DNA from 3 places in the Methylobacterium sp. Ger2507 genome. Region 2 is predicted to be linked to each of the others. Evidence: predicted binding sites of a transcription regulator. Region 2 holds the regulator's gene; each other region holds the start of a gene.
What was found. Region 2 encodes LexA, which represses DNA repair genes until DNA is damaged. Its sites were predicted from a motif close to TGTTCNNNNTGTGTTCNG; they were not measured.

Region 1 (10,481 bases), 1.5 Mb from region 2:
CGGCCCGGGCTACGGCTACGGCTACGCCCCCGTCGGCTACGGGGCCTACGATTACGGCTACGGCGGCGGCTGCTACACTGTCCCGCGCGTGCGCTGGACGCCTTACGGCTATCGCCGGGTGCTGATCGAGCGCTGCTACTGAGCCGTTCCGGCGACACGGAAAGGGCCGCTGCGTGCGGCCCTTTTTCGTTGGGCGACGGATTTCCGGCCGATCAGCGACGCCGCTCGTCGCGGCGCTCCATCTTAACGACGCCGCTCGTCGCGGCGCTTGACCTCAGCGACGCCGCTCGTCGCGGCGCATCACCTCAGCGACGCCGCTCGTCGCGGCGCATGGGCATCGCGTCGATGGTGTCGAACAGCGCACCGGCCGCCAGCGGAGATGAGTCGGTCCGTTTCGCCCCGCCGTCCTTACCGACCAGGACGACCCGGAACGTACCGCCCGGCAAACCGAGTGCGCCGCGCAGCCGATGGGCCTCCGGGGTGTCGCCGATGGCCTCCAGGGTTACCAGGTCCCGCTCCCTCACACCCGGCGCGGCCTTCGCCAGAATGGCGCGCTGCGCGGCGAGGTTCGGATCGGCGGCGTCGGGCGCCGAGAGCACCAGAACCCGCGAGACCCAGCGATACCGGGCCAGCGCATCCTCTGCGGCCTCCGCCGCGCCGATCCCCAGCAGCGTCGCACCGATCATCAACCCCAGCCGCATCCGCGTCCTCCCGCCTGAGCGTTCCGATCGGACAACGCGCAACCGCCCCGCGCGGAACCCGGCGCCCGGTTCGTGCGGTCGATTCGACGCGTCGTCTTCGCCCCGCTGCATCCATTTTCGCAATCCGGCCCCCGTTCTCGTTCATGGAACCGCGTTGCGCATTCATCGACGTTTTCTGTTCTTTCGCGTTGCCCATTTTCCGCGTTGCCCGTTTTTCCGCGTTGCCGGCTCTTCCGCCATGTCTGCCATCCGCGTTGTTGACTGCATGCCGGGCCGGCCGTGCCCACCTTCTGGCCCACTCACCCGTTCGTCGATTCGCCCGCCATCGCGCAGGCATGAGAATCCCCGGAGACGCCATGACCGCCGTTCCTGCGACCACCCTCAATCGCCGCATCGTCCTCGCCGCCCGCCCGCACGGCGAACCGAACGCGTCGCACTTCCGCCTGGAAGAGGCACGGATGCCGACCCCGCAGGCCGGCGAGGTGCTGCTCGCCAACCGCTATCTCTCCCTCGATCCCTACATGCGCGGCCGCATGAGCGCGGCGAAATCCTATGCCGAGCCCGTCGCGATCGGCGACACCATGGTGGGGGCCACCGTGGCTGAGGTCGCGGCCTCGAACCATCCCGATTACCGCGTCGGCGAATGGGTGGTGGGGTTCGGCGGCTGGCAGGATTTCTATACCGCGGCGGGTGAGGGCCTGCGCAAGCTCGATCCCGAAGCGGCCCCCGTGACCACCGCCCTCGGGGTCCTCGGGATGCCCGGCATGACCGCCTATACGGGCCTCCTCAACATCGGACAGCCCAAGGCCGGCGAGACCGTGGTGGTGGCCGCCGCCGCTGGACCGGTCGGCTCCCTCGTCGGGCAGATCGCCAAGCGCAAGGGCGCGCGGGCGGTGGGCATCGCGGGCGGCCCCGAGAAATGCGCCTATCTGCGCGAGACCCTCGGTTTCGACGTCGCCCTCGATCACCGGGCCGAGGATTTCCCCGACGCCCTGGCGGCCGCCTGCCCGGACGGCATCGACGTCTATTTCGAGAATGTCGGCGGGGCGGTGTTCGATGCGGTGCTGCCGCTCCTCAACACCTTCGCGCGTATCCCGGTCTGCGGTCTCGTCTCCGGCTACAGCGCCACCGAACTGCCGCCCGGGCCGGACCGGATCCCGCTGCTAATGCGGGCGATCCTGTCGAAGCGCCTGCACGTCCAGGGCTTCATCGTCTGGGATTTCGCCGCCCAGGAGCGGGACTTCCTCGCCGAGGTCGGCAGCTGGCTCCGCGACGGGCTGATCGTCCACCGTGAGGACATCGTCGACGGCCTGGAGAACGCCCCCGACGCCTTCGCGGGCCTGCTGAAGGGGCGCAACTTCGGCAAGCTCCTCGTGCGCCTCGGGTGAGGCCGAGGGCAAGGCGCATCCCCGCGATGCGCCTTGCCAAAAGATGAGAACAAATATAGAACGTGAACCTGCGCGAATCCCGTGAGAGTCACGGGGACAGTTCGCTGGCCGCGATTGCCCGGAGCCGTTCGGAAGCTCATGAAAGGCGACATCGCGGCCGCCGGGAGGACGGGTCCCGGAGCTGCGGCGCATCGTGAGATCGATCGGTAGGAGAGAGCGGCATGGCCGGCAGCGTGAATAAGGTGATCCTGGTGGGCAATCTCGGGCGCGATCCCGAGACGCGGCGCCTCGCCTCCGGCGATCCGGTGGTGAACCTGCGCATCGCCACATCCGAGTCCTGGAAGGACAAGATGTCGGGTGAGCGCAAGGAGAAGACCGAATGGCACTCGGTGGTGATCTACAACGAGAATCTCGCCCGCGTGGCGGAGCAGTACCTGCGCAAGGGCTCGAAGGTCTATATCGAGGGCCAGCTCCAGACCCGCAAATGGGCCGACCAATCCGGCGCCGAGAAGTACACCACCGAGGTGGTGCTGCAGCGTTTCCGCGGTGAGCTAACGCTCCTCGACGGGCGCAGCGGCGGCGGCGAGATGGGCATGGACGAAGAGGGCGGCGGCCAGATCAGCCGCGGCGGCGATTTCGGCGGCGGTGGCGGACGCGGCGGCGACCGGGGCGGGGATTACGGCGGTGGTGGCGGTGCCGGCGGCGGCCGCTCGTCCGGTGGCGGCGGCGATCGCCGGCCCGCATCGGGTGGGGGCAGCGGCGGCTCCAAGCCGAACTTCGACCTCGACGACGATATCCCGTTCTAGAGTTTGTCAGGGATCAGGGGAAACCGGTGATCCCGACCAGACACACGAGAACGGAAGACTCCCGGGCCAAGGTCTTCAAGGCCACGCGCCGTACCGAAGATCGTCCCTCACGGATCAGCCGAGCCCTCGCGGCGGCTGACGGGCGCGGCACCGGGGGTGTCGCGCCCGTTCGCGTTCGGCGGACGGCCGTCTCTCGCCACCCCCGCACGAAAGCGTCCTGGGCGACGCCTGCGCAAACCGTTGGCTGCCAGAGGGTTAAGGCTGATTTGGTGGCCTGCGCCATCGAAATGCGCTATGGCTTTGGGCAGGACCATGCGTGGCCCGGCCCGATCGCCGGTGATGCGCACACACATCCCGTGAGCGGGCGCGCCTGACCGGCGCCGCCGACGCTCCGGGCCTTCGTATCAGCAGAGACCGAAGACCTTGGCAGACAACGAACTTCCGGGCGCCGGCACGCCGCCGCCCGCCTCCGATATCAAGCCCGTCTCCATCACCGACGAGATGAAGCGCTCCTACCTCGATTACGCCATGAGCGTGATCGTGAGCCGGGCGCTGCCGGATGCGCGCGACGGCCTCAAGCCGGTGCACCGGCGCATCCTCTACGCGGCCTACGAGAGCGGGCACCTGCCCGAGCGCAAATACGTCAAGTCGGCCCGCATCGTCGGCGACGTGATCGGTCTCTACCACCCGCACGGCGACCAATCGATCTACGACGCCTTGGTCCGCATGGCCCAGGACTTCTCGATGCGCCTGATGCTCATCGACGGGCAGGGCAATTTCGGCTCCGTCGACGGCGATCCGGCGGCGGCCATGCGCTACACCGAGTCGCGTCTCGCCAAGCCCGCCAACGCGCTGCTGGCGGATATCGACAAGAACACCGTCGACTTCCAGCCGAACTACGACGAGTCGCGCGAGGAGCCGACCGTCCTGCCGGCCCGCTTCCCCAACCTGCTGGTCAACGGCGCCGGCGGCATCGCGGTGGGCATGGCCACCAACATCCCGCCGCACAATCTCGGCGAGCTGATCGACGCCTGCGTCGCCCTCATCGACGAGCCCGGCCTGTCGATCGAGCAGCTCACCGAGATCGTGCCCGGCCCCGATTTCCCCACCGGCGGTTCGATCCTGGGACGGGCCGGCACGCGCCAGGCCTACGCCACGGGGCGCGGCTCGGTCATCATGCGGGCCAAGTCCCACGTGGAAGAGCTGCGCAAGGAGCGCGAGGCGCTGATCTTCACCGAGATCCCGTATCAGGTGAACAAGGCGACTCTGATGGAAAAGATCGCCGAGCTGGTGAAGGAGAAGCGCATCGAGGGCATCTCCGACCTGCGCGACGAATCCGACCGCGACGGCATGCGCATCGTGGTCGAGATCAAGCGCGACGCCATGGCGGACGTGGTGCTCAACCAGCTCTACCGCTTCACCCCGCTGCAATCGTCCTTCGGCTGCAACATGGTGGCGCTGAACGGCGGCCGCCCCGAGCTGATGAACCTGAAGGACCTGCTCCAGGCCTTCATCGATTTCCGCGAAGAGGTGGTGTCCCGCCGGACCAAGTTCCTCCTCAACAAGGCGCGCGAGCGCGCCCACGTGTTGTGCGGCCTCGCCATCGCGGTCGCCAACATCGACGAGGTGATCCGCCTGATCCGGACCTCGCCCGACCCCAACAGCGCCCGCGACGCACTGATGGCGCGCGACTGGCCGGCCCACGACATCGCGCCGCTGATCGCCCTCGTGGACGATCCGCGCCACCGGGTGTCGGATGACGGCACCTATCGCCTGTCCGAGGTCCAGGCCCGCGCCATCCTCGACCTGCGCCTGCAGCGCCTGACCGCCCTCGGGCGCGACGAGATCGGCGACGAGTTGAAGAAGCTCGCCGACGAGATCGCCGACTATCTCGACATCCTGCGCTCGCGCCTGCGCATCATGGGTATCGTCAAGGACGAGTTCGCCGAGGTCCGCGAGGCCTACGCCACCCCGCGCCGGACCATGATCCTCGACTGGGACGCCAACGTCGAGGACGAGGACCTGATCCAACGCGAGGACATGGTCGTCACCGTGTCCCACGCGGGCTACGTCAAGCGCGTGCCGCTCTCGACCTACCGGTCCCAGCGCCGCGGCGGCAAGGGCCGCTCCGGCATGGCGACCCGCGACGAGGATTTCGTCACCCGCCTGTTCGTGGCCAACACCCACACGCCGGTGCTGTTCTTCTCGAACCAGGGCCAGGTCTACAAGGAGAAGGTCTGGCGCCTGCCGATGGCGGCGCCGAACGCGCGCGGCAAGGCGCTGGTCAACATCCTGTCCATGGATGCCGGCACCGAGCGCATCACCACCATCATGCCGCTGCCGGAGGACGAGGCCTCCTGGGAGACCCTAGACGTCATGTTCGCCACCGCCAGCGGCGGGGTCCGGCGCAACAAGCTCTCGGACTTCGTGCAGGTGAACCGCGCCGGCAAGATCGCCATGAAGCTCGATGAGGGTGACCACATCGTCCACGTGGAGATCTGCCGCGCCGACCAGAACGTGCTGCTCACCACGCAGGCGGGCCAGTGCATCCGCTTCCCCGTCGAGGATGTCCGCGTCTTCAAGGGCCGCGATTCCACCGGCGTGCGCGGCATCAACCTGGCCAAGGACGACCGCGTCATCTCGATGACCATCCTCAACAGCTTCGACGCCAGCCCCGAGGAGCGCGCCGGCTACCTGAAGATGCGGCGCGCTGTGATCGGCGACGGCGTCGAGGGCGAGGAGACGACGAGCCCCGAGGCGGAGGAGGGCGTCGCAGAGGCCAGCGCGATCTCGCTCGATCGCTACAACGAGATGGGCGCCAACGAGCAGTTCGTGCTTACGCTGTCGGAGCGCGGATTCGGCAAGCGGACGTCGTCCTACGAATACCGGACCTCGGGCCGCGGCGGCAAAGGCATCACGGCCATGCGGGTCAATGCCCGCAACGGCAACCTCGTGGCCTCCTTCCCGGTCCAGCCCTCCGACCAGATCATGCTGGTCACCGATGGCGGCCAGCTGATCCGGGTGCCGGTGGACGACATCCGCATCGTCGGCCGCGCCTCGCAGGGCGTGACGGTGTTCAACACCGAGAAGACCGAGAAGGTCGTGTCGGTGGAGCACATCGAGGGCGAGGACGAGACCGAGGGCGGCGACGAGGCCGCGTAGGCCACGGCGCACGGCCACGAACGAACGACACGGGCGGGCCTTCGGCGGAGGACCCGCCCGTATCGTTTCCGGGCTGAAGGGTTGCTTCGCGGCTGAGGGGTTCCCTCCCGGCTGAGGGGTTCTCTCCGGGCCGGAGGTTCCGTTTCGAGACGAAATGCTCTACCCCGGGCCGCGATGATCCGCACCGCCCTCTATGCCGGCTCGTTCGACCCGGTCACGAACGGACACCTCGACGTCATCCGTCAGGCGTGCCGGCTCGTGCACACCCTCGTCATCGCCATCGGTGTGCATCCCGGCAAGGCGCCGATGTTTTCGCCCGAGGAGCGGGCGGAGCTTCTGCGCCTCACCTGCGAGCCCCTGGCCGAGGCCGAGGGCACGGCGCTGACGATCGTGACCTTCGACGACCTCGCGGTGACGGCGGCGCGACGGGTCGGCGCCAGCGTCTTCATCCGCGGCCTGCGCGACGGCACCGACCTCGACTACGAGATGCAGCTCGCGGGCATGAACGGCGCCATGGCGCCGGAGGTGCAGACCGTGTTCCTGCCTGCGTCCACGGGCGTCCGGCCCATCACCGCCACCCTGGTCCGCCAGATCGCCGCCATGGGTGGCGATGTTTCGCCGTTCGTGCCGCAGGTGGTGGCGACGCGCCTCGCGCAGCGCTTCGGCACGGCCTGAACGCCACTGATTCCCTCCGTCACGTCCAACGAGAGACCGCTGATTCTCATGACTTCTGGCAAAAAGACTTTCGGACTCAACCGCCGGGTCGCCCTTCTGGCCGTGGCCGGCCTGCTGGCGACCGCACCGGCGGCGCGGGCGGCGGACGAGAACACCGTCTACCTGGACACCAAGGACGGCCGCGTCACCATCGAGCTGCGGCCCGAGCTGGCGCCGAAACACGTGGCGCAGCTCAAGACCCTGATCAAGCAGGGCTTCTACAACGGCCTCAAGTTCCACCGGGTGATGGACGGCTTCATGGCCCAGACCGGCGACCCGAAGGGCAACGGCACCGGCGGCTCGAGTCTGCCCAACATTCCGGCCGAGTTCTCGCAGGCCTCGTTCCGTCGCGGCACGGTCGGAATGGCCCGCTCGTCGGACCCGAATTCGGCCAATTCCCAGTTCTTCATCTGCCTCGGCGACGCGCCGTTCCTGAACGGCCAGTACACGGTGGTGGGGCTGGTCTCCTCCGGGATGGAGGCCGTCGACGCGATCAAGAAGGCCGCCCCGGGCGCGCCCGGCGGCGCGGTCCAGAACCCCGACAAGATCGTGAAGATGCAGATGGCACAGGGGGCCAAGTAAGGTGCGGCAGGGCGGCCTGCGGAGCGCCCTGATCGGAGCGGCCACGCTCACGGTCTCGGCCGTCGCGCAGGCCGCCCCGTCGACCGGCCCGCTGAGCCTTCCCGAAACCCTGCGCGGCACCGTCCGGGTGCCGGTCCCGGGCCGGGCGGACGCGCGGTCGCCCGCTGATACGCTCCGAAGCCTGTATCCCGTCCTCGCCGCCTGCTGGAAAATCCCGCAGGGGCTGACGGGTTTGGGGCGCGCCGAGATCACGACCCGCTTCGCGCTCCGGCGCGACGGCAGCGTCATCGGCGCGCCGCGCGTCACCTACGCGACGCAGGATTTGGATACCCGTGCCGACCGCATCCTCACCGATGCGACCCTGGCGGCGATCCGGCGCTGCACGCCGGCCCGGATCACCCCCGCCCTCGGCGCGGCCATTGCGGGGCGCCCCATCGCGCTCCGCTTCATCTACCAAGGACCCAAGGGACAAGGAGTCTAGACCCATGGCAGAGACCGAGACCATCATCCTGGAGACCACCAAGGGCCGCGTCGTGATCGGGCTCCGCCCCGACCTCGCCCCCAGCCACGTCGAGCGCCTGAAGACGCTCGCCGGACAGGGCTTCTATGACGGGGTGCCGTTCCACCGCGTCATCGACGGCTTCATGGCCCAGACCGGCGACCCGACTGGCACCGGCTCGGGCGGCTCCGACCTCCCCGACCTGAATGCCGAGTTCAACGCCGAGCCGCACGTGCGCGGCACCTGCTCGATGGCCCGCACCAACTTCCCGCACTCGGCCAACTCGCAGTTCTTCATCTGCTTTGGCGATGCCCGCTTCCTCGACAAGCAGTACACCGTCTGGGGCAAGGTGGTTGAGGGCATGGACGTGGTTGACACCCTGAACAAGGGCGAGCCGCCGCGCACCCCCGACAAGATCGTCAAGGCGACCGTCGGCGCCGCCTGATCCGACCCGGATCGACCGGTCTTCGGGGAACGCTTCTTCGAGAACGGTTCTTGGGGAACGGTTCTTGGGGAACGCTTCTTCGGGAACGATCGATCTTGAAAGACGTGTCCGCGCGAGAGCGCGGGCACGTCTTTCGTTTTACGGGGTCCGTCCTCAATTCCCGCCGCACCCGGTCCCGTCGCCGACCGGCCGGGCGATCACGGCCCGGCCATGTCGGCCAGGACCGCCTCCGCCGCGACCAGGTCCTCCGGCGCATTGATGTTGGCGAACGGATCGTAGGGTTCCACCGGCCACGATACCGCGACGGCCGCGTGGCGCCTCAGGAAGGCGCCGACCCGGCGCTCGCCCCGCACCACGAGGGCCTCGCGCAAGTCCGCCCGCAGGGCCACCGGCCACAGCGCCACCGTGAAGTGTTCGCGCGCGCCCGAGGCCGCCATCGCGATGGTGCCGACCGGTTCGGCCGCGTCGGCGAGTCGGGCGACGAGGTCGAGGGGCAGGAACGGCGCATCGCCCGAAACGCTGGCGAGATGGGTCACCACCGGATGGTGGGACGCCGCGTGATCGAGGCCGGCGAGAATGCCGGCCAGGGGACCCGGGTGGTCCGGAACGCCGTCGGGCACGACCGTGCCGGGAAACCCCGGAAACCGCGCCGGGTCGCCATTGGCGTTGAGGATCAGGCCGGCCCCGCATTGCGGCGCCAAGCGCGACACCACGCGGTCGAGGAGGGTGCGGCCGCCGAGCTGGCGCAGCGGCTTGTCGCCGCCGCCCATGCGTCGCGAGAGCCCTCCGGCGAGGACGACGCCCAGCACCGGTGGCATCGGCCTACTCGATGACGATGCGGGGGGCTGCGCGCGGGGCCGGGCCGCCGGTCAGGTTGGCCCAGAGCTTGGCGGCGATGCCGCGATAGACCTGCGCGTGCGGCCCGTCCGGGTCCACCGCCACCACGGGGCGGCCGGCATCGGAGGTCTCGCGGATGGTCATGTTCAGCGGCACCTCGCCGAGGAACGGCACCTCCAGGCGCTCGGCCTCGGCGCGGGCGCCGCCATGCCCGAAGATGTGCGAGGCAGTGCCGCAATGTGGGCAGATGAAGGTCGCCATGTTCTCGATGACGCCGAGGATCGGCACCGCGACCTTACGGAACATGGTGACGCCCCGGCGGGCGTCGATCAGGGCCAGATCCTGGGGCGTCGAGACGATGACGGCGCCGGAAAGCGGCGTCGCCTGCGCCATGGTGAGCTGGGCATCGCCGGTGCCGGGGGGCATATCGACCACCAGCACGTCGAGTTCGCCCCAGGCGACTTCGCGCAGCATCTGAGTGATGGCGGATTGGACCATCGGACCGCGCCAGATCATCGCCGTCTCGGGTTCGATCAGGAAGCCGATCGACATCACCTTGATGCCGAAGCCCTCCATCGGGGCGAGCAGGCGCTCCTCGATGACGCGGGGCTTGCCCGACAGGCCGAACAGCTTCGGCACCGAGGGTCCGTAGATGTCGGCATCGAGCAGACCGACCTTCAGGCCCTGCGCGGCGAGCGCGAGGGCGAGGTTGCAGGCCGTGGTGGACTTGCCGACGCCGCCCTTGCCGGAGGCGACCGCGACGATGTGGCGGACGCCCGGCAGGGCCGGGCCGGTGCGAGGCGGCGGGGCCGCCGCTGCGCGACCGGAGGCGGGGGGCTGGGGCGGCGGCGGCGTCTGGGCCGATTGGTTCGGGCCGCGCTCCGAGGTCAGGCTCGCGAACACGCCGGAGACGCCCGGTGTCGCCAGGAGCGCGCCCTCCGCCCGGCGCCGGATCGGCTCGAACCGCTCGGCTTCGCTCGGGTCGATCAGGATCGAGAACATGACCCGGTTGGTCGGATCCACCACCACCTGCGACAGGCGGCCGGAGGCCGGCAGGGTGGTCCCGGCCGCGTCCACGGTCACGGTCGAGAGCACCTTCAGGACGTCGTCACGGGTGATCGCCAAGGGGCCGGCTCCTTACCGCGTCCGGCCGAAACGGCTGGGGCGGGAGACTAACGGGGAAGCGCGGATCGTCCGGCGGCGGCCGTCCCATCCACGGGGAACCCATGCGACAGCACAGGCGCCGCCCGAGCGCAAGGCTTGCCCGGCCTCCCGGGGGCGAGACCGCGGGTCGCGGGTGGGCGCTGGCCGGATCGGGACGAGGGCGCCGGCATCATCCGCCAAGAT
Region 2 (10,481 bases):
TCGGCATCGTCGTTGCTGTCGCCATCCACGTCCTCGGTCGTGGTATCGGCATCGTCCTCGGCCGCTTCGACCTCATCCAGGGAGACGATCTCCGGACCACCCTTCTCGGCGTCCGTATCCTCGTCGTCGTCGGCCGGGACGGCGGCGGCGCGGGCCGCCAGGGCGGGAGCGGCGCGACCGGAGGCCGCCGCCACTTGATAGATCGTCCCGCATTTCGGGCAGGTCGGCGGATCGTTGTCGAGGTCATAGAACTTGGCGCCGCAGCTCATGCATTGACGCTTCAAGCCGAGTTCCGGTCTGGCCACGGGTGAACCTCTAATACGTGCAATCTTTTGGGAGAGCGGCCCCGTTAGTCGCGTGGGACGCTCCTGTCAAATCCGCTCGATCACCGCAGCATGCCGGAGCGCGGCCGTGAACTTTCCCCGAGCGTTTTCGGATCCCCGGATCGCCACGCCGAAGGCCTCGGATGACGTCGGCACCCCCGCGTGTTAACCGGCGTCACAAAGGACGTGCAGGCCTGCGAAGGCCGGCGCGCCGCTGCCCAGCTGAAAAGTCGTTGCCCGTGTCCCATGATTCCGAGCCCCAGCCGCTGACCGCCCATGCGGGCCTGCCCCTGAAGGGCAGCCTGCGACCGCCCGGCGACAAGTCGATCTCGCACCGGGCGATGATCCTGGGCCTGCTCAGCATCGGCGAGACCAACGTTCGAGGCCTGCTCGAGGGCGACGACGTCCTGAGGACCGCCGCCGCCGCCAAAGCCCTGGGCGCCGACGTCGAGCGCGTCGGCGACGGGCTCTGGCGCGTGCGCGGGGTCGGCCTCGGGGGCATGTCCGATCCCGAGGAGGCCCTGGATTTCGGGAATGCCGGCACCGGCTCCCGGTTGATGATGGGTGTCGTCGGCGGCCAGCCGGTGACGGCGACGTTCGACGGCGATGCCTCCCTGCGCAAGCGGCCGATGCGCCGCATCCTGGACCCGCTCGTCCGCATGGGCGCCGAGGTGGTGAGCGAGGAGGCGGGCGGCCGCGTGCCCCTGACCCTGCGGGGCCCTCGCGAGGCGATCCCGATCACCTACGAGACCCCCGTGGCTTCGGCGCAGATCAAGTCGGCGGTTCTGCTCGCCGGGCTGAACGCGCCGGGCATCACCACGGTGATCGAGGCGGCGGCCACCCGCGATCATACCGAGCGCATGCTGCGCCTGTTCGGAGCCGAGGTCACCGTCACGCCGCACGGTCCCGAGGGCCATGGCCGTGCGATCGCCCTCACGGGCCAGCCGACCCTGCGCGGCACCAAGGTGATCGTGCCGGCCGACCCGTCCTCGGCGGCCTTCCCGCTGGTGGCGGCCCTGATCGTGCCCGGCTCCGAGGTGACGCTGGAGGGCGTGATGATGAACCCGCTGCGAATCGGGCTGATCACCACCCTGCTGGAGATGGGCGCCGATATCGAGCGCCTGCGCGAGCGGGAGGAGGGGGGCGAGACCGTGGCGGACCTGCGGGTGCGGGCGAGCCGCCTGCGGGGCGTCGATGTCCCCCCCGAGCGGGCGCCGGCGATGATCGACGAATATCCGGTGCTGGCGGTGGCGGCCGCCTTTGCCGAGGGCACGACCCGGATGCAGGGGCTCCATGAACTCCGCGTCAAGGAATCCGACCGCCTCGCCGCGGTGGCGGACGGCCTCAGCGCCAACGGCGTCGCCTATCTCGTCGAGGGCGACGATCTGATCGTCCATGGCACCGGTGAGCCGGCGCGCGGCGGCGGCACGGTGGCGACCCATCTCGACCACCGCATCGCCATGGCGTTCCTGGTGATGGGGCTCGCCACCCGCGAGCCCGTGACCGTGGATGACGGCGCGATGATCGCCACGAGTTTCCCGAGCTTCCTGCCGACGATGCAGGACCTCGGCGGCCGGATCGAAGGTTGAGCGCGATGTCGATGGTGATCGCGATCGACGGCCCGGCCGCTTCGGGCAAGGGCACCCTCGCCAAGCGCCTGGCCGAGCATTACGGCCTGCCGCATCTCGATACCGGCCTGCTGTACCGGGCGGTCGCCCTGACGGTGATCGATGCGGGCCGCAACCTGGACGACCATCAGGCCGCGGCGCGCGCCGCCTCCAGCCTGATCGCCGACCGCCTCGCGGACCCGCGCCTGCGCGAGCGTGCCATGGGCGAGGCAGCCTCCCGTATCTCGGCCGTTCCGGCCGTGCGCGCGGCGCTTCTCGCCTGGCAGCAGCGCTTCGCCGGCAACGCCAGCGGAGCGGTGCTCGACGGTCGCGACATCGGCACCGTGGTCTGCCCGAACGCGCAGGTGAAGCTGTTCATCACGGCCGCGCCCGAGGAGCGGGCCCGGCGCCGTCACCTGGAGTTGCTGCGACGGGGCGAGTCGGCCAGTCTCGGCGCCATCCTGGACGATATCGTGGCCCGGGACGCACGGGACGCGCAGCGGTCCACGGCGCCCCTCAAGGCTGCCGCCGACGCCGTCGTGCTCGACACCACGGACCTCGACGCCGACGAGGCTTTCGCGGCGGCGCGGGCCGTGGTCGACCGCGCCCGTCCGCACTGAACCTGCGCGACGGACGCCAAATCCCTCGCCGGACTGCCGTCCGGCGAGGCGGACCGGCTCAGCCGCGCTGGTCGATCGGGGTGTATTCGCGCTTGTCCGGGCCGATATAGAGCTGGCGCGGACGGCCGATCTTCTGCGAGGGGTCCTCGATCATCTCGGCCCACTGGGCGATCCAGCCGGTGGTGCGGGCGAGGGCGAACAGCACCGTGAACATCGAGGTCGGGAAGCCCATCGCCTTGAGGGTGATGCCTGAATAGAAATCGATGTTCGGATAGAGCTTCTTCTCGATGAAGTAATCGTCCTTGAGGGCGATCTGTTCGAGCTGCACCGCGACTTCGAGCAGCGGATCGTCCTTGATGCCGAGCTGGCCCAGCACCTCGTGGGTGGTCTTCTGCATGATCCGGGCGCGCGGATCGTAGTTCTTGTACACCCGGTGGCCGAAGCCCATCAGGCGGAACGGATCGTTCTTGTCCTTCGCCTTGGCGACGTACTTGGCCACGTTCTCCGGATGGCCGATCTCCTCGAGCATCTTGAGGGCCGCCTCGTTGGCACCGCCATGGGCGGGCCCCCACAGGCAGGCGATGCCGGCGGCGATGCAGGCGAAGGGGTTGGCTCCCGACGAGCCGGCCAGACGCACGGTCGAGGTCGAGGCGTTCTGCTCGTGATCGGCGTGCAGGATGAAGATCCGGTCCAGCGCGCGGGCGAAGATCGGATTGACCTTGAACTCCTCGCACGGCACCGCGAAGCACATCCGCAGGAAGTTCGAGGTGTAGTCGAGGTCGTTCTTCGGATAGACGAACGGCTGACCGATCGAGTATTTGTACGCCATCGCCGCCAGGGTGGGCATCTTGGCGATCATCCGCATCGACGCGACCATGCGCTGCTGGTCGTCCGAGATGTCGGTCGAGTCGTGGTAGAATGCCGACAGGGCGCCGACGCAGGCGACCATGATCGCCATCGGGTGCGCGTCGCGGCGGAAGCCCTGGAAGAAGCGGTTCATCTGATCATGCACCATGGTGTGGCGCGTGATCCGGTAGTCGAAATCGGCCTTCTGGGACGGGGTCGGCAATTCGCCGAACAGCATCAGGTAGCAGGTCTCGAGGAAGTCGCCATTCTCGGCGATCTGCTCGATCGGATAGCCGCGATAGAGGAGAACACCCGCATCGCCGTCGATGTAGGTGATCTTCGACTCGCAGGAGGCGGTCGAGGTGAATCCGGGGTCGAAGGTGAACTTGCCCGTCTTGGCGTAGAGCTTGCCGATGTCGATGACATCGGGGCCGATCGTGCCGGTCTTGATGGGAAGCTCGACGTGGTCGTCGCCCACGGTGATCGTGCTGGAGGCGCTCATGGAGACCTGGACCCTTTCGTGACAGCGGGGCGGCGCCGGCCCGCGTGGCGATGCAGTCAGCCACCCGGATCCGGGGCGCAACTGCAGCCTATGCTGCACTTGCTCACACGAGCATGGGGGTAGCGGATCGGCGAACCGTCATCAACCGACGGTCCGCCTCTCACCGGCATCGAAGCGAAATCCAGGCCGATTTGTCATGCCTCCGCGCCCGGGGAACGCCTGGTCCGGTCACCGTTTCGGGATCGCCCTCAGCCCGTCTGGTCGCGGAGACGGCCGAGGCATTCCTCCCGCCCGAGCACCGCCATGACGTCGAAGACCGGCGGCGACGTGGCGCGGCCGGTCAGCGCCGCGCGGAGCGGCTGGGCGATCTGGCCGAGCTTCAGGCTCTCGGTCTCGGCGAAAAGCCGGACGGCGCCCTCGGTCGCCGCCGCACTCCAGTCCGGCAGTGCTTCCAGGGCCGGGACGAGGGCGGCGAGCCGCGCCTTGGCCTCGTCGCCGAGGAGCCCCTTGGCCTTCTCGTCGGGGACCAGGGGCCGGGCCGCGGTGAGGTAATAGGCGCTGTCGAGGAGTTCCACGAGGGTCTTGGCCCGCTCCTTCAGGCCCGGCATCGCGACCAGGAGTTTCTCGCGCAGGGCAGGTGCCAGCGGCACCGCGATGCCGCGGGCCGGCCCGAGCGCCGGAAGCACGTCCTCGATCGACCGGACGAGATCCGCATCCGCCGCGCCGCGGATGTAGAGACCGTTCAGGTTCTCCAGCTTGGCGAAGTCGAAGCGCGCCGGGGAGCGGCCGATCGCCTTCAGGTCGAAGGCCGCGATCATCTCATCGGTGGAGAAGACCTCCTGGTCGCCGTGGCTCCAGCCGAGGCGCACGAGGTAGTTGCGCAGCGCGCTCGGCAGGTAGCCGAGGTCGCGATAGGCATCGACCCCCAGCGCCCCGTGGCGCTTCGAGAGCTTGGCGCCGTCCGCCCCGTGAATCAGCGGAATATGCGCCATGGCGGGCGCCGCCCAGCCGAGGGCGTCGGAGATCTGGCGCTGGCGCGCCGCGTTGGTGAGATGGTCGTCGCCCCGAATCACCTGAGTCACGCCCATGTCGTGGTCGTCCACCACCACGGCGAGCATGTAGGTCGGGTTGCCGTCCGAGCGCAGCAGGACCAGATCGTCGAGGTCCTTGTTCTGCCAGACGACGCGGCCCTGCACGCCATCCTCGACCACGGTCTCGCCCTCGGTCGGCGCGCGCAGGCGGATCACCGGCTTGACCCCGGCGGGCGCGTCGGACGGATCGCGGTCGCGCCAGCGGCCGTCGTAGCGCAATGGCCGGCCTTCGGCGCGCGCCGCCTCGCGCATCGCCGTCAACTCCTCGGGCGTGGCGTAGCAGCGGTAGGCGTTGCCGGTGGCCAGCAGGCTCTCGGCCGCCTCCCGGTGTCGGGCGGCCCGGGCATACTGATAGATGACGTCGCCGTCCCAATCGAGGCCGAGCCAGCGCATGCCGTCGAGGATCGCGTCGATGGCACCCTGAGTCGAGCGTTCGCGGTCGGTGTCCTCGATGCGCAGCAGCATGCGACCGCCGAATCGGCGCGCATAAAGCCAGTTGAACAGGGCCGTACGGGCCCCGCCGATATGCAGGTAGCCCGTGGGCGAGGGGGCAAAGCGCGTGACGACGGCTGACGACATCAATCTGGACTTGAACTGCCTAGTGGAACAGGCGGGAAGCGGATCGACCGGCCTGGAGCGGCGCGTGTAGCATGCGCGACGCCCAGCGTTAAGAAATCGTCCCCTGGAAATCATGTCTTCCGAAATGGACTGAGGTCGCCGGCCCGACGGTGCGACCGGAAAGCGTGAACGATGGCGCAGGTGCGCGCGGTTGCAGCGGTGGGGCGATGGACGCGCCGCTTCGCCGTGCGCCGGGCGGTCTGGCGGCTCGTTGCGAACTGGGTCCGGGCCGGTTGGACCCGGGAGATCGAGCAGCGTCGCCTGTTCGCCTGGCTGGCGGTCGCCTTCGGGGCCGGCATCCTGGTCTTCTTCCTCGGAACGCAGGGCGCGCCGTCCCTCGCAGCCCCCCTCGTGGCGGCAGCGCTCCTCGGTGCCCTCACGCCCCGGCTGGTGGCGCGTCCGGTCGGGCTCGCGCTGGTTCTCGCCGGCATCGCCGCCGTCCTGGGCTTTGCCGCCGCGACGTTCCGCGTCCAGCAGGTCGCCGGCCCGATCCTCGCCCGGACGACGATCGCTCCGCTGGTCGGCACCATCGAGGGGCTGGACGAGCGGGAGGAGGGCGCGCGCCTGATCGTGCGGGTGGAAAGCTTCGGAACCCTTGCCGACGGGGTGCGACCGAGGCGCGTGCGGGTCTCCTACCGCAAGGCCATCCCGCTGAAGCCGGGCGACCGGATCGCCGCGACCGCTCGCCTGCTTCCGCCCCCGGATGCGGCCCGCCCGGGCGGCTACGACTTCGCTCGCGACGCCTTCTTCCGACAGATCGGCGCGGTCGGCTCCCTCGTCGGCACGATCGAGCGGCGGCCGCCGGTCCTCCCGACGCCGTGGACTGACCGCCTCGCGGCCGCTGTCGACGACGCGCGCAACGCCCTCACGCGACGGATCACCGACGCCAATGGCGGGCAGGCGGGGGCGGTGGCGGCCGCGCTGGTCACCGGCAAACGCGGCCTGATCAACAGCGACACCAACGACGTGCTGCGCGCGGCCGGGATTTATCACGTGGTGTCGATCTCCGGACTCCACATGGTGCTGGCCGCCGGCGTGGTGTTCTGGCTGGTGCGGGCCGGGCTGGCGATCGTGCCGTTCACCGCCCTGCACTGGCCCATCAAGAAGATCGCCGCCGGCATCGCCATGGTGGGGGTCACCGCCTATTGCGTGTTCTCCGGGTGGGACATCGCGGCCGAACGCTCGCTGATCATGACCCTGGTGATGCTCGGCGCGATTCTGGTCGATCGGCCGGCCCTCAGCATGCGCAACCTCGCGCTCGCCGCGCTGATCGCCCTGGCGCGGGATCCGGACGGGCTCCTCGGCCCCAGCTTCCAGATGTCCTTCGGCGCCGTTGCCGGGCTCATCGCCTGCGCACCGCTGATCGCCGGACAGGGCGGCCGCCGCGAGGGCGCCGGTCCCGTCACCCGCGCCGTCGCGTTCCTGATCGCCGCGATCGTCGGAACGCTGGCCACGACCCTCGTGGCGCAGATCGCCACCGCGCCCTTTGCGACCTATCATTTCCAGACGGTGCAGCCCTTCGGCCTCGTCGGCAATGCGCTCACCCTCCCGCTGGTCTCCCTGGCGGTGATGCCCGCGGCGGTGCTCGGCATCCTCGCCTATCCGTTCGCCCTGGATCAGCCGGTGTGGTGGGCGATGGGTCTGGCGGTGCGCGGAATGCTGTCGATCTCGACCTGGATCGCGGGCTTCGGACACGCCGTCGTGGTGGTGCCGGCCTTCGGGGCGGGGGCGTTGGGGCTGCTGGCGGCCGGCCTCCTCCTGCTCACCCTTCCGGCCTCGTCCCTGCGTTGGCTCGGGTTGATCCCGGCGGCGATCGGCATCGCCTTCGCGGCGTCGCCCGATCGCTTCGACATCTACGTCGATCGGGAAGGCACCGGGGCGGCGATCCGGGATCGCAGCGGCCACCTCGCCACTCTGGGGCGTCCGCCGGCCTTCGTGCTCGAACAATGGCTGAAAGCGGATGGCGATGCCCGGAAGGCCGGCGCCGTCCCGGCCTTTCCGGACGCCCGGTGCGATGGCCTCGGCTGTACCCTGACCCTGCCGGATGGGCGCAGGGTCGCCCTCGTCACCGACAAGCGCGCCTTCCCGGAGGATTGCGCCCGGGCCGATATCCTGATCAGCCGCCAATCGGCCCCGCCGGGCTGCGCCGCGGCGTTCGTCCTCGACCGGACCTTCCTGGCGGCACACGGCGCGGCGGCCTTGCGCCTCACGCGCGAGGGCGCCCGCGTCGTTACGACCCGGCGCCCGGGAGAAGCCGTTCCCTGGCGACCCGTGGCACCTGCCAACACGGACGCACCGGCGCGTGCCGCACCGGACATCGTGCCGGCAGCGCCGATCGGGCGAGCAAAGGACGCACCAGGTTCGCCCGGCGAAGGGCCGGGCGAAGGAATTGGCGAAGGGACCGGCGAAGAGCCTCAGTAACGACGCACGAGACTGACGAGGCGCCCCTGGATCTGCACCCGATCAGGGCCGAGCACGCGGGTCTCGTAGGCCGGATTGGCGGCCTCGAGAGCGATGGACGATCCCCGTCGGCGCAGGCGCTTGAGGGTCGCTTCCTCGTCATCGATCAGGGCCACGATGATGTCCCCGGTGTTCGCCGTGTCCTGCTTGCGGATCACCACGAGATCGCCGTCGAGAATGCCGGCCTCGATCATCGAATCGCCGCGCACCTCCAGGGCATAGTGCTCGCCACCCGCGAGGAAGTCCGGCGACATCGTCACCGAATGGCTCTGCTCCTGGATGGCCGAGATCGGCGTACCGGCCGCGATCCGCCCCATCACCGGGATCGTCACAGCCCGGCCGCTCTCGTCGGTCGCCTGGGTGGTCGGCAGGCGTGAGATGGAGGCGCCGGCCGGCACACCCTTCCCCTTGCCGCCCTCGACCACGCTCGGGGTGAAGCGACGGACTTCCGCCGCAGGCGCGGTCCGCGCCGAGGCGGATTGACCGCCGAGGCTCTCGGGCATCCGGATCACCTCGATGGCGCGGGCCCGGTTCGGCAGACGCCGCAGAAAGCCCCGCTCCTCCAAGGCCGTGATCAGGCGGTGGATGCCCGATTTCGACTTCAGATCGAGGGCGTCCTTCATTTCGTCGAAGGACGGGGGAACGCCGCTCTCGCGCATCCGAAGCTGGATGAACTGGAGCAAATCCAGTTGCTTACGCGTCAACATGCGGAACACTCTTCGTTGGAGACATTGGCTGCGGCGGACGACCACAGAAACAAACCACGAACACGTTAAACGTTCCGCAAGTGTTCTGCAAGAGTTCCTTAAAGAAGGCGGAATTCGTGCGCGGTGGCGCGCGTCCGATCCCAATTCAGGGCCGGTCGGGTTGGTCCGGTCACCGGTCACCGGTCACCAGAGCATCCGGACGCAACTCTGGCAATATCCGGATCGGGCGGAAAGGCCGCCAGAGCGCTGACCTTGCCCCGCGATCGACGGCGCTCAGGTTTCGTGCGCGTCGGGCAGGCATGAACCGGGAAGGCGCGCGTTTCTCGACTCTGTCGCACCCGGATCGGCCGTTCGCCGCATTCCGCAAAGGCACGGCGCGATGCGATGCGATGGACGGCTCGCGCTACAAAGCATCATAGACTGCAAGCCTTGCCTCTCATCTCTCCTTAACCAAGAGAAAACCCCGTCGTTGTGTCCTTTACTGCCTATAGATAGATATTCCCCTTATAGAAAAACGCCAGAACAACGACAAGGCCAAGCAAACATGTCGAAAATCATTGCGTATTGGGACAGTGAAAGTTCCCGCAATGCCGCTGGCGGCCAAGCAGACCTCATCCTGGCGACGGCGCAAGGCGCGGCGGATGGCTGGGCGAAACACATCCAGGGCGACGCCGTGATCGAGATCGCCATCGCGATGGGCAATTTCGCCGGCGGAAATGTCCTGGCCAATGCCGGTCCCAGCTATGCCTGGGACGGCCAGGGATGGACCTTCGCCCCGATCCTGGAAGCGCGCGAGGGTTGGGATGGCAATGGAGGCGAGGCGGACGGCAAGGTCACCCTGGGCCAGGACAAGCTGGGCGATCTCTTCTTCGATCCGCAGGGACAAGCCGGTGTCCCGTCCAACAAGATCGACGCGTTCGGGCTGTTCCAGCACGAGATCGCCCATGCCATCGGGTTCATTGATTTCCAGCCGGCCTGGTATGAAAACGGATCGATGGTGTATTACGACGAGAATACAACCACGGTCCTGGGTGGCCCTGCCAAGCTCGACGATGCGCGGGCGCATGTCTCGGGCGTCGAAGATCTGATGGACCCCTATTCGCCCTGGGGGTGGCGCCCGCAGATCTCGGATCTCGACCTCGCTCTCCTTCAGGACAAGGGCCTTCCGATCGCAACGGATCGCAAGGACCAGATCTGGCTCGGCAGCAAATCCGACACCTTCTCGGCCTTCGGCGGCGACGATTACGTCGAGGGCGGACGGGGCGACGATCACATCGACGGTGGGGCCGGCAAGGATTGGCTCTATGGCGGCGTCGGCAACGACACCCTTCTCGGGGGTGCGGGCGCCGACGGGCTCGATGGCGGCGAGGGCGATGACCTTCTCGAGGGCGGCACCGGCGCCGATCGGCTCTATGCCGGCCTCGGCGACGACAACCTGCGTGGCGACGCGGGGGATGACGTTCTGGAAGGTGGCGACGGCACCGATATCCTGAACGGTGGCGCCGGCGCCGATCTCATCATGGGTGGTCGCGGCGGCGACCGGGTTGCCGGCGGAGCCGGGGATGACACCTTCGTCATCACCTTCGGCGATCTGGAGACGAAGGGCATTCGCGACCTGATCGTCGATTTCCAGGGCGCGGGGCAATCGGGCGGCGATGTGATCCAGTTCAGCGGGTTCGCCGTCGCCTCGACCCTGGACCTCATCGG
Region 3 (10,481 bases), 1.1 Mb from region 2:
CGACGTCGACGGGACGCTGGCGGAAACAGAGGATCTGCATCGGCAGGCCTTCAACGGCGCCTTCGCGGATATGGGCCTGCCGTGGTCGTGGTCACCGGCCCGCTATGCCGATCTTCTCACGGTAATGGGAGGCAAGGAGCGCCTGCGCCACTACGTCGAGACCGAGCATGCCGATGAGGTTGATGCCTTGCGCTCGCGCATGGGGGAGATCCATGACCGCAAGACCCGTCGCTACGGAGACCTAGTGAAGGGTGGCAACCTCGCGCTGCGCCCAGGCGTCGGCCGACTGATCGCCGAGGCGCGAGCCGCGGGCATCAAACTCGCGGTGGCGAGTACGACGAGTCGCCCCAACGTCGACACGCTGCTGCGGATCAACTTCCCCGCGGGCGATGTGCCCTTCGACGTGATCGCCTGCGGCGACGAGGCGGCCCGCAAGAAACCGGCCCCCGACGTCTTCGACCTAGCCCTCCGGCGACTGAACGTCACTCCTTCGGAAGCCGTGGCCTTCGAGGATTCCGCTGCCGGCATCCGCTCGGCCCTCGATGCAGGACTGCCGGTGATCGCCACCCGCAGCCGCTACACCGAGAGCCACCGCCTCGACGGCGCGTTCTCCGCGGTCTCGGATCTCGGCGAGCCCGGCGCGCCGCACCGACACCTCTTCGGACACGTGTGGCCGGGGGGCATCGTCAGTTTGAGCGCCCTGCGCGCCTGGCACGCCCACGTCGCTTCCTGAGTGTGCGCAACGTCAGACTTTCGTGCGCCCTCCACGTGAGCGCCCGCGCGTTCCGATCTGTCCGATGGGTTCGCCCTCGGCACGCTTCGGGAACAGGATCGCACCGGCAACCACCCCGAGGATTCCCGCGATCCCCAGCTTAAGCCAGCGCGGCGTCATCTCAGGCTGGGTTCGCGCGTCCGCAAGGAGCGTCTCGGAGCGTTCTCGATGGATGGCATCGTGCGTCATTCCAACAGGATAGCGTCCGCGAAGCGGAATGCCACCGCGCCGATGCCAGGGTTGCCCACGGTGCGCCGCAGCGTTGTCATCGGTGCGGCGGGCGGCCTATAAGCCGGCCAAATCCGTTCGTCCGGCATCGCGGGCGTGCCGCCCCGGCAGATGGCCTTCGCGATCCGCCCTCGTTCTTCCAGTCTAGGGTCACGTCATGGCCGGCCATTCCCAGTTCAAGAACATCATGCACCGCAAGGGCCGCGTCGACGCGGTCCGCTCGAAGCTGTTCGGCAAGCTCGCCCGCGAAATCACGGTGGCCGCCAAGCTCGGGCTGCCCGATCCGGCGATGAATGCCCGCCTCCGTGCCGCCATCATCGCGGCCCGCGCCGAGAACGTGCCCAAGGACAACATCGAGCGCGCGATCAAGAAGGCGCAGGGTGCCGATGCGGAGAGCTATGACGAGATCCGCTACGAGGGCTACGGTCCAGGTGGTGCCGCGCTCATCGTTGAGGCGCAGACCGACAATCGCAACCGCACCGCTTCGGACGTACGCTCGGCCTTCACCAAGTCCGGTGGCAGCCTCGCCGAAACGGGCGCCGTCTCCTTCATGTTCGATCATGTCGGCGTCGTCGAATTCGACGCCAAGGTTGCGGATGCCGATACCGTGCTGGAAGCCGCCATCGAGGCCGGCGCGGACGATGTGCGCTCGGACGAGAGCGGTCATGAGATCATCTGCGCTCAGGACGCCTATGGCGAAGTCTCGAAGGCGCTGGAGGCGCGCTTCGGCGAGCCGCGCCGGACTGCCCTGGTGTGGAAGGCCCAGAACACCATCGAGGTCGATGACGAGACCGGCGAGAAGCTGATCCGCCTCGTCGAGGTGATCGAGGACCAGGACGACGTCCAAAACGTCTTTGTCAATTTCGCGCTCTCGGACGCGCTCATGGAGAAGCTGCAGGGCTGAATGCTCTGGAACCGGTTGCTTGAGCCGGCCTTCAGAATGTCGCGGTCACGTTTGATCTCGTCATCGAGAATGCCGGCCTCGCGTGCGCGTTTAAAGGCCGAAGCAAGAACTCTGGCGGCGATCACGCCAATCTCTCGCAAGAGAGTTTCGACGCTGACCTGACGTGGGGCTGACGCGTTCGCATATCCGAACGCCGTGGCCGTTGGCATAACGCTCCGTTCACGGTATGTCCCTAACGCTCGGATCGGCGCGAAGTCCGCGCCTGGAGCCGACCCGTTCATGATTGTGTTCGCATGACGCTTTCCGTCCGCATCCTTGGCATTGACCCGGGCCTGCGGCGCACCGGTTGGGGCGTCGTGACGGCCACGGGTACGAAGCTCGCCTATGTCGATTGCGGTGTCGTCACCTCTGACGGAGATTTGCCGCTCGCCTTGCGCCTGCGTGAACTCTACGAGGGCATCACTCGCATCGTGGAGTCGTTTCGGCCCGATGAGGTCTCCGTCGAGGAGACCTTCGTCAACAAGGACGCGCAGGCGACGCTCAAGCTCGGCCATGCCCGGGCTATGGCCCTTCTGGTGCCAGCTCTGGCCGGAACGCCGGTGTTCGAATACTCGGCCAATCTCATCAAGAAGACGGTCTCCGGCTCGGGGCATGCCGAGAAGGCGCAAATCCAGGCCATGGTGAAGTTCCTGCTGCCGCTGGCGCAGTTCAAGGTCGCCGACGCAGCGGATGCACTTGCCATCGCCATCACCCACAACAGCCATCGGGGAGGGCATGCGCTGAAGCGCCAGCACGCTCCCGTCGCCGGGGCGAGCAGCCTCGCGGCGGCCCGGATCGCGGCCGCCCTGGCGCGCAACTGAGGCGGTGCATGGCCCCGACTTGGACGTCGAGGCCATGCACCAGTCCCGGCTAGGCGGTTCGCACCTTCTGAGCATCCCAGCGGATTGGGTGGAGATCGAGCGAAATGGCTGATCCTGGAATGACGCGTCCGACGCTGCCGATGGCGGACACGTTTCGGAATGCGTTGATCGTCGCGCCTCCGTCCATGCGCAGTCTCGGCCCCGCCACAACCTTCGCGTTCCTCGTCGTTCTTGCCAAGGAAGCGGCGCACACGCTGATGGCTGATGCGGCCGCACCCGTCCGCTTCCACGAAGACATCTTCCTGGTCGATGGGATCTGTACGATTCTACTCGCCCCCTACTGGATGGCGATGTTCCGGACGATCATCGGAGTCGATGGCTCCGTGCAGGCGATCGTCACTGGGCGAGCCGGCCCCTTCCAGGACTTCCTGGCTCTCGAACTGTTCTGGCTTCTGGTCAGTGGTGTATTGGATCGGGTGCTATCGACCGACACTTTCGGATCAGCCCGGGTGATCCCCGGCCTCTCGGCGTGGATCGCCATCCTGATCCTGCAGATCTGGACCAGCATGCTTGCGCCTGCGCTGGCAGCTGGCGCTCCCGATGCGAACCTGCGCGCGGTGATCGCGATGACCCGTGGGTCGGCGGGACGGATTGGCCTGATCCTCGTCGCAGCCATTCTGCCCCTGGGCTTCAGCGACCGCATGCTTCACGGGTCCGAGCGGGCTGGCGCAGATCTCTTCCCGTTCGTTTTGGCGATTCGGATTCTTGCTTCCGCCTTGATCGAAATGGCGATGCTGGTGCTGGTGACGGCTCTGCTCGCCGAGATCTATCGCTAGCTGCGGGCGCTGGGGCGTGGGGTCACTCTACAGCCTTGAATTCACCCTCGAGACGCAGGGAAACTTCGTCGCCGATCATCGGCAGGTAAGCGCTGATGCCGAAATCGGAGCGCTTGATGACAGCCCGTCCGTCGAAGCCGACGGTATAGGCCTTACTCACCGGATTGGTCCCGGCCTGGTTGAAGGTCGCGTCGAACCCGAACGGCTTGGTCACGCCCTTCAGGGTCAGGTCGCCGTTGATCCGCGCCGTGGTCGGGCTGGTCGGTTCGATGCTGGTGGCCGTAAAGGTTGCCCTCGGAAACTTCGCGGTATCGAAGAAGTCGGGGGACTTCAGGTTCTGATTGAGGTGGTCGTTGAGGCCATTGAGGCTGTCCGTACCGATGGTGACCGTGAGACTGGATTTTCCGGGTTCCTTCGGGTCGAGCACCGCCCGAGCGCTCACATCCGTGATCGACCCGTAATAGGTCGAGAATCCGAGGTGGCTCACCGACCAGGTGATCTTGCCGTGTGCGGGATCGAGGACATAGGAGCCCCGACGCACCTGAGTTGGATCGCTGGAGGGCGCTGCCGAAGGCACAGTGGCAGTCGCCGGTGTCTCGACGGCCGCGACTGCGCCGGCGGTGAGCAGGAATCCGAAGGCGAGAAACAGCGCGGTTTGGCGCATCGGGTCGGTCATCCGTGTGTCTGGGGTCAGGCGCCTTTGATTTCACGAACCTCGCCCGGCCTCAAGACATACGAGGCCGGGGAGGGAACAGTCGCTTGTCGTTGGCGCGACGCGGCACATGGCGCTCTGGTGTGCCGCCTTGTAGGCATTCCGGCGGCAGGAGAATGGTTGAGGCGATGATTGGCAAGCTGAAGGGGGTGATTGATTCCTACGGCGAGGACTTTGTGATCCTCGACGTCCAAGGGGTGGGGTACGTGGTTCACTGCTCCGCCCGGACGCTCCAGCGCCTGCCTGGAATCGGCGAGGCGGCAGATCTGGCGATCGAGACTCACGTCCGCGAGGACATGATCCGGCTTTACGGCTTCCGCTCGGATGCCGAGCGCGAGTGGTTCCGCCTACTCCAGACCGTACAGGGAGTGGGGAGCAAGGTCGCTCTCGGGTTGCTCTCGGTGCTCGAGCCGTCGGCCCTGGCCTCGGCTATCGCCATGGGGGACAAGGGGGCGGTCGCGCGTGCACCCGGTGTCGGTCCGCGTCTGGCCGCCCGCCTCGTGGCGGAACTCAAGGACAAGGCCCCCGCCTTCGCAGCGATCGATCCTGCGGTGATCGCGCTGTCGGGTGCGGTCGAGAATCGCACTGCGCCACAACCCGTCTCGGATGCCATCTCGGCCCTGGTCAATCTCGGCTACGCTCCTGTTCAGGCGTCCTCTGCCATTGCCGAGGCGTTGAAGCAGGCCGGAGAGAGCGCAGAGGCGAAGACGCTGATCCGGCTGGGCCTGCGCGAACTCGCTCGCTGAGGTGGACATCATCTCGCGCGAGACGATTGCGTCCTTGACTTCGCCATCATCCGTTGCCAGATCGGGTGCGAAGACCTAACCTTCTGATAACAAAGCAGTTTTCAATAATTCTAATCTGGCGGCGAATTCGATGCATGGGTTCGGTTTTCGCGCTCAAGCATCACTGTCGCTCATCCTTCGACGGAGCAATCGGGGTCATCCTACCCGATGGCCTCACCCAGCGGCACGAGCCACGCACGAGTTACGGTCCCAATGATCGTCTGTTCCTGCAACGTCCTGTCCGACCGCGCTGTGCGCGCTTGCCTGCATCGTGGCCCGGATTGTCCGCGTACGCCGGCCCAGGTTCAGGCCTGTCTCGGGTGCAGCCCGAAATGCGGGCGCTGCGCCCGGACCATCCGCGGCATTCTACAAAATGCTCTCGATGAGGCGGCGCATGCGTGTACGGCGACTTGCGCGAGCTCCTGTAGTTTGGTCAAGGTCCAAACTGCGGAGGAGGGGATTGCCGCCTGAGCGCCCATTCCGGGTGCTGAAGCTCCCCTCCAGCTTAACGTGCTTCGAGGGAGATTGGGCGGATGAAGGGTGATGCGAAGGTCGTCGAGTACCTCAATCGAGGACTGCGCAGCGAGCTAACGGCGGTTAGCCAGTATTGGCTCCATTTCCGCATGCTCAATGATTGGGGCTACATCGATCTCGCCAAGTTCTGGCGCAAGGAATCTATCGAAGAAATGAACCATGCGGATCGGTTCGTCGATCGCATTCTGTTCCTCGACGGCTTCCCGAATCTCCAGGAACTTGATCCCCTGCGGATCGGCCAGAACGTCCAGGAGATCATCGAGTGCGACCTCGCTGCCGAAAATGAGGCACGCGCCCTGTACCTTGAAGCCGCCAAATATTGTGATTCGGTCAACGATCGCGTCTCGAAGCGCCTGTTCGAGGATTTGGCCGAGGACGAGGAAGGCCATATCGACTTCCTCGAGACGCAGCTGGAGCTAATCTCGCAGATCGGCCTGCCGCTCTACGCGCAGAAGCATATCGGCGGCCTGGAGCCGATCGCTCCGGAAGCCGAGTAACGTCGGAACGCCTCGGGCGCCGGGCTTCAAGCGCGGCGCTCACCCGGTGAAGACGCCGTGGCAGATTCCACGCAGCCGAAGCGTAACCCGAGCCGCTGGGAGGTCCAGAATGGTTTCGGGGCCTTCAGGCACAGGAAAGCGGCTCCAACTCGCCTCTAACCGGACGTCGATCTCGACATACGGTTGGTCCCCTGTTGCCGGTGCTTAGTGCTTGAGGGACGGCAATCGCGGTTAACCCTGCAACGCGTCGATATGGTCCCGAGCCTCCATCCCGGGTCAGAGAGCCTCGAACAGGCCGCTGAGGCTATCCGCCCATGTCGCTCTCGGCGCGACGCGCCATTCATACCCACCGATCGACTCCCTGCGCTCGTTGCCGAGCTTGTCGCCGGGAAGGTCCTCGAACTCATTGAGGGCCGCCCCTTCGTACGCGTGCAACGCACTGCTCACGGCGCCGCGCTCCGCTCCGGGTGGCCGAGCCCTTTCCGAGGCGTTGCGGAGGTCCTGTTCCACGACGCAATGTAGCGCGCGCGGCGCCTTTATGCGACATCGGCCACGAGAACAGATGATGGACGCGGGCGCCACTGCCCACTACCGAGAGTCCGTGTGAGCAAACCTCCGAGACCCGCCTCGAAGGCGTCGGCGCCAAAATCGCCGACCCTGCACCCGCTGCCCGAGTCGCTGCTCACGCCCGAGCGGCGCGAGGATGACCTGGAGCAATCGATCCGCCCGTTGAGCCTATCCGAGTTCATCGGACAGCGGGCGGCGCGTGCCAACATGAGCATCTTCATTGAGTCGGCGAAGAAGACTGGTTCCGCGCTCGATCACGTCCTGTTCGTTGGCCCGCCCGGCCTCGGCAAGACGACGCTGGCGCAGATCGTAGCGCGTGAGCTCGGGGTGAACTTCCGATCGACCTCCGGTCCCGTCATCGCCAAGGCGGGTGATCTGGCGGCGCAGCTCACCAACCTCGAAGAGCGCGACGTACTCTTCATCGATGAGATTCACCGTCTTAATCCGGCGGTGGAAGAAATCCTCTATCCAGCGATGGAGGATTATCAGCTCGACCTCATCATCGGCGAAGGACCGGCTGCGCGCTCCGTGAAAATCGAGCTGCCTAAGTTCACTCTGGTCGGCGCAACGACCCGTGCTGGCCTTCTGACCACGCCCTTGCGCGACCGCTTCGGCATTCCAATCCGCCTGGAATTCTACGACGTCGATGAACTCGAACTGATCGTGAGCCGCGGCGCCCGGGTGCTGGGCCTCGGCATGTCGGCCGAGGGGGCCAACGAGATCGCCAAGCGTGCGCGAGGCACGCCCCGTATCGCTGGGCGGCTCCTGCGCCGAGTGCGCGACTTCGCCATCGTGGCCGATGCCCCGACGGTGACGCGTGCTATCGCCGACCGGGCGCTTCAACTCCTCGACGTCGATCCGGCGGGTCTCGACGTCATGGACCGCAAGTACCTGACGATGATCGCAAAATCTTTCAACGGTGGACCCGTGGGGATCGAGACCATCGCTGCCGCGCTGTCCGAACCGCGCGATGCCATCGAGGACATCATCGAGCCGTTCCTGATCCAAAAGGGCTTCGTTCAGCGGACGCCGCGCGGGCGGATGCTCACGCCCCACGCCTTTCGGCATATGGGATTTCCCGAGCCCCGACGCGAATCGGGCGGGCAGTTCGGCCTGTTCAATGCGGACGATCCGGACGCCTGAACCGACCCATCAGGCCGCGTCGCGTTGCGGCTTCGCGTCGACCCGGGCTTCGTGAAAGCTCGATATTGCGGATGCCGGGTTCGCGAGAAAGCTCGTTAGGTCTGCGAGCGGAAGGGGACGACTGAACAGGAAGCCCTGCACTTCATCGCAGCCCTCGGCTTCTAAAATGGCGGCCTGCTCCAGCGTTTCGACACCTTCGGCCACAACACCCATGTTGCAGGCCTTACCTAGACCCACCATCGCCCGGACGATGGCGATGCTGCCTGCTTCCCGCCCCAGAGTCCGGACAAAGCTCTGATCGATTTTGAGCTTGTCGAAGGGAAAGCGCCGCAGGTAGCTGACGCTGGAATAGCCGGTGCCGAAATCGTCCATGGCGATCCGCAGACCGAGGGCTTGGAGTCGATGCAGGGTCCTCAGGGTCTCGGCATTGTCCTGGAGCAGCACGGATTCCGTAATCTCGAGCTCCAGGCGGCTTGCGGGAAGCCCGGAACGCATCAGCGCTTGGGCTACGTCATTGACGAGGTCGCCCCGGACGAACTGCACGGACGAGAGATTGACCGCGACTTTAAGAGCATCCGGCCAATCGACCGCATCGTGGCAAGCCTGAGCCAGCACCCAGGCCCCGATGGGCCGGATCAATCCGGTCTCCTCCGCCAGCGGAATGAACGTCGCGGGGCTGATCAGACCGTGCTCCGGATGGCGCCAGCGCAGCAGGGCCTCGAAGCCGTTGAGGGTGCGAGCCCGCGCCGCGACGAGGGGTTGATAATGCAACTCGAACTGGCCAGCAGCCAACGCGCGGCGTAGCTCAGCTCCGAGACGATGACGTCGCTGGATCGCCGTATCCATATCGTCTGCAAAGAAACGCCAGGTTCCGCGACCCGCTGCTTTGGCTTGATACAGTGCCACGTCGGCACGGCGCAGAATGGTATCGCTGTCGGTGTCGGCCTCCGCATCCACGACCGCAATGCCGATACTTGTGCCGACCACGATCTCCTGGTCCTGAAGCGTGAACGGGATCTGGAGCATGGCGCCGATGCGCGCTGCGAGATCAGCCGCATCCGCGGGATCGGCGATCCCGGATTGGACGATAGCGAACTCGTCGCCGCCCAGACGGGCGACGAAGTCCGTCGCCCGCAGGCAGTCCTGCAGGCGCTGTGCAGCTTGGCGTAAGAGGGCATCGCCGGCCGGGTGGCCCAGCGTGTCGTTCACCATCTTGAAGCCGTCGAGGTCCAGATACAGGGCAGCCGTGAGCGATCCGGAGATCCGTTGATCGAGGACGGTCTCCAAATGTTCACGCAGGAAGGCACGGTTCGGAAGGCCGGTGAGCGTATCGTGACGCGCCATCCGAAGGATCTGTGCCTCACTCTGGCGCCGATCGGTGATATCTTCATGCGTGCATTGCCAACCATCACGGTTGGAAACGTGCTTGATGGCGATGGCTCGCCCATCCGCGAGATCCCAGGTGAAGGCTGCCGGCATTTCCCAAGCACTCTCCCGGTTCGGCCAGGGCGGGCCTTGATCGCCGTTGCACGCGACAAGATAGGCCCGGATCAAGGCGAGTGTCGTTCCGGGCTGGCGCAGGTCCGACGGCACAGCGTAAAGTTCGATGTAGCGCGCATTCATGACAACGAGCCTGTCGTGCGAGTCGAACAGGCAAACGCCCTGCGCCATGTTGTCCAGTGCGATCCCGAAGCGCGCATACTGATGACGGAGGTCGCGTTCGCTCCGGGCTTGCTCCTCAGCGCGCAGCAGCATCTCCTGTCCGCGGGCCTGACGGAAACCAAGCACCAGAAGGCCGACGAGGCCGAGATCGAGCAGGCCTGCCGACAGGCCGAGCACCATAGCGTGACGGTGCCAGGGTGCGAGCGCCGCCGCTGTAGTCCGGCTGACGCTCAGGATCGCAGGGTAATTCGACAGAGTTCTGGTCGCGACGAAACGGTCCTGTGCATCGATAGGGCTGACGGTGCGAGTGACACCGCCGGCCGGATTCTGCGCGGCGATCAGGGCGGCACCGGTCGTCGAATAGCCGCGCCCGATCGCACCCTCCCAATGCGGATGGCGGACCAGAAGAACCCCGTCTGTCCGGAACATGGAGATGACATAGTCGGGTTGTGGCGCGATCTGGCTGTAAAGACCGGTGAAGTACTGCAACTCTACGGCCCCGAGTACGAGACCTAGGAAGTTGCCATTCGGGGCGGAGATCTTGAGGGCGATATAGAGCGTCCAGGTTCCGTTGCCGCGATTCTGGACCGGTTCACTGATGAAGCGCTGGAGCGCAGGATTTGATGCCAGCGCCTTGAAGTAGTCCCGGTCGGCGATATTGACGTCGGGGATCGGCCAGAACCGCGTGAAGTTGCGCAGCTTCCCGGTATGGTCGACCACTGTCACAGCATTGACCTGGGGCAGGGCCGCCGTTCGAGCCCGGAGGGATTCGTGCATGGCGCGCGTCGTGAGATGGAGTTCGAATGCCGCTGGCGTTGTGATTTCGGCCGCTCGGACCTCGTCGATGACTGCCTCCTGCACCAATTCGATCGCCTGGAGGGCGCGGTCCGCCTGATCTGCCAGGACAGTCGTCAAGCTGATGAGGTTCTGCTCCGTGTCGGAGACAGCACGGTCGTGAAGGTCCATAACGAACAAGACTGT

Region 1: the regulator LexA is predicted to act here: its motif matches at 2,135-2,152, upstream of ssb (single-stranded DNA-binding protein).
Region 3: the regulator LexA is predicted to act here: its motif matches at 2,121-2,138, upstream of ruvC (crossover junction endodeoxyribonuclease RuvC).

The regions. Positions count from the first base shown of each region.
Region 1 covers NZ_JBUYVC010000001.1:4,092,023-4,102,503, reverse strand. The annotation lists gene ACV7NL_RS18890 (hypothetical protein) at 1-142, shown strand, start outside; gene ACV7NL_RS18885 (DUF4174 domain-containing protein) at 306-701, opposite strand; gene ACV7NL_RS18880 (NADP-dependent oxidoreductase) at 1,058-2,089, shown strand; gene ssb (single-stranded DNA-binding protein) at 2,311-2,895, shown strand; gene gyrA (DNA gyrase subunit A) at 3,397-6,057, shown strand; gene coaD (pantetheine-phosphate adenylyltransferase) at 6,232-6,732, shown strand; gene ACV7NL_RS18860 (peptidylprolyl isomerase) at 6,781-7,353, shown strand; gene ACV7NL_RS18855 (hypothetical protein) at 7,355-7,834, shown strand; gene ACV7NL_RS18850 (peptidylprolyl isomerase) at 7,839-8,297, shown strand; gene mobA (molybdenum cofactor guanylyltransferase MobA) at 8,495-9,115, opposite strand; gene ACV7NL_RS18840 (Mrp/NBP35 family ATP-binding protein) at 9,120-10,259, opposite strand.
Region 2 covers NZ_JBUYVC010000001.1:2,573,944-2,584,424, forward strand. The annotation lists gene ACV7NL_RS11935 (TIGR02300 family protein) at 1-305, opposite strand, end outside; gene aroA (3-phosphoshikimate 1-carboxyvinyltransferase) at 563-1,912, shown strand; gene cmk ((d)CMP kinase) at 1,918-2,550, shown strand; gene gltA (citrate synthase) at 2,609-3,898, opposite strand; gene gltX (glutamate--tRNA ligase) at 4,147-5,568, opposite strand; gene ACV7NL_RS11960 (ComEC/Rec2 family competence protein) at 5,740-8,028, shown strand; gene lexA (transcriptional repressor LexA) at 8,022-8,774, opposite strand; gene ACV7NL_RS11970 (calcium-binding protein) at 9,319-10,481, shown strand, end outside.
Region 3 covers NZ_JBUYVC010000001.1:1,489,496-1,499,976, forward strand. The annotation lists gene ACV7NL_RS06895 (HAD-IA family hydrolase) at 1-733, shown strand, start outside; gene ACV7NL_RS06900 (YebC/PmpR family DNA-binding transcriptional regulator) at 1,158-1,904, shown strand; gene ruvC (crossover junction endodeoxyribonuclease RuvC) at 2,198-2,764, shown strand; gene ACV7NL_RS06910 (hypothetical protein) at 2,884-3,600, shown strand; gene ACV7NL_RS06915 (YceI family protein) at 3,623-4,264, opposite strand; gene ruvA (Holliday junction branch migration protein RuvA) at 4,441-5,058, shown strand; gene ACV7NL_RS06925 ((2Fe-2S)-binding protein) at 5,311-5,568, shown strand; gene bfr (bacterioferritin) at 5,631-6,128, shown strand; gene ACV7NL_RS06935 (hypothetical protein) at 6,405-6,575, opposite strand; gene ruvB (Holliday junction branch migration DNA helicase RuvB) at 6,786-7,838, shown strand; gene ACV7NL_RS06945 (bifunctional diguanylate cyclase/phosphodiesterase) at 7,848-10,481, opposite strand, start outside.